DNA from 2 places in the Dyella japonica A8 genome. Region 1 is predicted to be linked to the other one. Evidence: predicted binding sites of a transcription regulator. Region 1 holds the regulator's gene; the other holds the start of a gene.

Region 1 (2,203 bases):
GCCGGGGTGACTTCAATCTGCTGACCGCTGAGCTGAACTTGCATGTTGCGCCTCCTTCAGTACTGCCGCGGGTGCGGCTGGGGTCGATGCGCCGGTCGCTTATGTCGTGGCCGACACACCTTTGAAAGCAGTAGTTTTTCGGATGGGTTTTCCGGCCTCCTCGCCAAGCAGGGAAAGTCACTATGCGCCTATGAGGTTTTCTTCGCGTTAGAAAGACCTTCACGCGCTCGACATGACAGCTTCCTTCCGATCGTCTCACTCATGAGTATGGGGACGCCTTTTTTGCCGCCAAGTTCCCGAGACGCTTTGCCACAGTGAATGGGCAGGCGCGTTCAGCCAGCGCGCTGGCGCTCGCTGGAGCTGGGAATACGCATGGCTTCGCGGTATTTGGCGACGGTGCGTCGGGCAACCTGAATGCCCTTGCGGTGCAGTTCCTCCGCGATGGCCTGGTCGGACAGCGGCTTGCGCGGGTCCTCGGCATCGACCAGCTTGCGCAGCATGGCCTGGATGGCGGTGGCCGAGGCGCTGCCACCGTCTTCGGTGGACACGCCGCTGGAGAAGAAGTGCTTGAGCTCGAACGTGCCCCGCGGCGTATGGATGTACTTGCGGGTAGTTACACGTGAAATCGTTGATTCGTGCATGCCCACTTCCTCGGCGACTTCGCGCAGCACCAGGGGGTGCATGGCTTCGGGGCCGTAGTCGAGGAAGGCGCTTTGCCGGCGCACGATGGCTTCGGCCACCTTGAGCAGCGTTTCCGCGCGCGATTCCAGGCTCTTGATGAGCCAGCGCGCTTCCTGCAGCTGGCCGCGCATCCAGCTCGCATCGGTGCCGCGTGCCTGGGCGATGAGCCCGCAGTAGTGCTGGTTGAGCCCGAGTCGCGGTTGGCAGTCCGGGTTGAGGCTGACGCGCCAGCGCCCGCCGTCCTTGCGCGCATAGACGTCAGGGGCGACGTATTCCACCGGCGTGACGTCGAGCGCCGCGCCGGGGCGCGGGTCGAGGCTTCGGATCAATACGGCGGCGGCGGCGGTGTCGTCTTCGTTCGCGCGCAGCTTGCGGGCCAGTCGCGCGATGTCGTTGCGCGCCAGCAGTTCCAGTTCCGCGTCCACGATGCGCAAGGCGAGTTCGCGCTGTGGCGTGTCCACTGCGAACTGTTCGAGCTGCACGCGAAGGCAATCGCGCAGATCCACGCTGGCCACGCCGGTGGGATCGAACCGTTGCAGCATGTGCCGCACGTACTCCACTTCCTCCTGCGTCGCCCGGATATCGGCGGGCAGGGCGGCGATGAGCGACTCCATGCTCTCGGTGAGATAGCCATCGGGATTGAGCGCGTCGATCAGCACTGCGGCGATGGTGCGGTCGCGCACGCTCATGTGCGTGAGGTTGAGCTGCCAGAGCAGGTGTTCCTGCAAGGTCTCCGGCGCGGCGTTCTGCGGTTCGAAACCGTCGTCGTCGGCGTTGCCATTGCCGCTGCGCGAGGAGGCGCCGCTGCCGTTGGAGAAGTCGACCGGATCGTCGCTGCCGCCGTCGGAGTCGGCGTCACCCCATTCGGGGGCTTCGGCGTCGTCGACGGTATCGCTGCTGCTGGTCGAGCTGGACGAACTGGCGACGGGAATGGACTCCATCGGCTCGCGTTCGTCGCCGTCGAGGTTTTCCGGGTTGTCGTCGGAAAACTCGAGCAGGGGATTGCTTTCGGCGATCTGACGGAGTTCCGCTTCAAGCTCAAGCTGCGACAGCTGCAGGAGGCGAATCGCCTGCTGCAACTGTGGAGTCAGCGTGAGCTGCTGATTGAGGCGAAACTGCAGTCCGGGTTTCATGCCAGGCGGTCGGGATGAATGTGAAGATCATCCTAACTCCTGGCCCCGGGGTCGGCCATAGGTCGAAGGCCGATTCGCGTACTACCTCAGGTTTAATCCCTGCGAGTTAGGCCGGTCGGCCCGGGTTACAGGCGGAATTCACGGCCCAGGTACACCTCGCGGACCTTTTCGTCGGCCAGGATGTGCGCCGGCGTGCCACGCGAAAGCACCTCGCCGTCGTTGAGGATGTACGCGCGGTCACAGATGCCCAGCGTCTCGCGCACGTTGTGGTCGGTGATGAGCACGCCGATGCCACGCTCCTTGAGGTGACGGACGATGCGCTGGATTTCGCCCACCGAAATGGGGTCGACGCCCGCGAACGGTTCGTCCAGCAGCATGTAGCGCGGGTG
Region 2 (2,203 bases), 1.1 Mb from region 1:
ACTTCGATGCGGCGGCCCTTCGGGCTCGACACGTACGGAATGCGGCAGCTGGCCGAACGGTTGCGGGCCGAGTAGGCCAGCATCACCGGGGCTTCAAAGCCCGGCACCAGGCGCTTGTAGCTGTTGGTGGTGGAGTTGGCGAACGCGTTGATGGCCTTGGCGTGCTTGAAGATGCCGCCGATGTACCACAGCGCCGTCTGCGACAGGCCGCCGTACAGGTCGCCCGCGAACAGGTTGTTGCCGTCCTTCGCCAGCGACTGGTGCACGTGCATGCCGCTGCCGTTGTCGCCAACGATGGGCTTGGGCATGAAGGTGACGGTCTTGCCGTTCTGGTGGGCGACGTTCTTGATGACGTACTTCATGGTCATCAGTTCGTCGGCCTTCTTCACCAGCGTGTTGAACTTCACGCCGATCTCGCACTGGCCGGCATTGGCCACTTCGTGGTGGTGCACTTCCACCACCTGGCCCAGCGACTCCAGGACCTTGCACATGTCGGCGCGCAGGTCGCCCAGCGAGTCGACCGGGCTGACCGGGAAGTAGCCGCCCTTCACGCCCGGACGGTGGCCGGTGTTGTTGTCGTCGTACTTGTAGCGCGAGCTCCATGCGGCTTCTTCGGAGCCGATTTCATAGAACACGCGGCCCATGTCGTTCTGCCAGCGGACCGAGTCGAAAATGAAGAATTCCGGCTCCGGACCGAAGAAAGCGGTATCGGCAATGCCGGTGGACTTCAGGAACGCCTCGCCGCGCTTGGCGATGGAGCGCGGGTCGCGGCCGTAGGCCTGCATGGTCGACGGCTCGAGCACGTCGCAGTGGATGACCATCTGCGTGTGCGCGCTGAACGGGTCGATGTAGGCCGTGTCCGGGTCCGGCATCAGGACCATGTCGGACTCGTTGATGCCCTTCCAGCCGGCGATCGACGAGCCGTCGAACATCTTGCCGTCCTCGAACGTGCCCTCGTCGATGGCGTGGGCCGGGAACGTGACGTGGTGGTGCTTGCCGAGCATGTCGGCAAAACGGAAGTCAACGAATTCGACTTCATGTTCCTGGATCTGATCGAGCACTTTCTGGACGGCGGACGACATGGACAACCTCGGCGGGCAAAAAGGTGGGAAAACGACAGGCGTCTGAGCAAGGCGCGTGCCAAGCGGTTTGATCCTGCTGTTTCAATAAGTTACGGTTGCAAGGGACATACTGATACGGCTGTGTTGCACTGAAATGAAACACCATGGTGCACCACTAAGGTGCAAATAAGCCTGAACAGGCATCATCCCGGCGAAAGCGGAACGACGGATCGCAAAAGACAAGATGCATCTGGTCCATCCCGCCCCGAAAACGCCATCCCGGTCCCTTAAGCTATGCCGCTTTGCACCGGTATGGAACCGGTAAGGCCCCATTCGTCGGAGTTTCCGTGAGCGATCTCATCAACGTCATCCTGCTCGGCATCATCGAGGGCATCACCGAATTCCTCCCCATTTCCAGCACGGGCCACCTGCTGATCGCCGAGAAGTTCGGCCTGGGCGAGCGTTCGGACCTCTTCAACGTGGGCATCCAGGCGGGCGCGATCCTCGCGGTCACCTTCATCTACTGGAGCCGCATCTGGCAGCTGTTCACGAAGTGGCGCGACCCAGCCAACCGCGACTATCTCGCCAAGCTGTTCGTGGCGTTCATGATCACCGCCGTGCTCGGCTTCATCGCGGTGAAGCTCGGTTTCAAACTGCCCGAGGCCGTGACGCCGGTGGCATGGGCATTGGTGATCGGCGGCATCTGGATGATCGCGGCCGAACGCCTGGCCGCCCGCCAGCCGGACCGCACACAGGTGACGTGGCGCGTGGCCATCCTGGTCGGCATCGCGCAGATGGTGGCGGGCATCTTCCCCGGCACCTCGCGCTCGGCGGCCACCATCTTCACCGCCATGCTCGCCGGCACCAGCAACCGCGCCGCGGCGACCGAGTTCGCCTTCCTGGTGGGCATTCCCACCATGTATGCGGCGACGGGCTATGAACTGCTGAAGGTGTTCAAGGAAGGCGGCGTGCAGCATGAGGACTGGTCAGCCTTCGGCGTCGGCTTCGTGGTGTCGGCGATCGTGGCCTTCGTGGCGGTGAAGTGGCTGCTTGGTTACATCCGCAGCCATCGCTTCACGCCGTTTGCGATCTATCGCATCGTGCTGGGCTTGGCGCTGTTGTTGTTGATTCCGGCGGGGATG

The links. Region 1 encodes sigma-54, which starts transcription at its own class of promoters, with help from an activator protein. Its sites were predicted from a motif close to TGGCACGNGCNTTGC; they were not measured.
Region 2: a site for sigma-54 is predicted at 1,129-1,143, ahead of glnA (type I glutamate--ammonia ligase). Genes of this name have one in related genera too.

Annotation. Positions count from the first base shown of each region.
Region 1 is NZ_CP008884.1:1,815,756-1,817,958, forward strand. Features, by position in the region: gene hpf (ribosome hibernation-promoting factor, HPF/YfiA family) at 1-44, opposite strand, end outside; gene HY57_RS07430 (RNA polymerase factor sigma-54) at 333-1,814, opposite strand; gene lptB (LPS export ABC transporter ATP-binding protein) at 1,940-2,203, opposite strand, start outside.
Region 2 is NZ_CP008884.1:721,455-723,657, forward strand. Features, by position in the region: gene glnA (type I glutamate--ammonia ligase) at 1-1,082, opposite strand, end outside; gene HY57_RS02945 (undecaprenyl-diphosphate phosphatase) at 1,409-2,203, shown strand, end outside.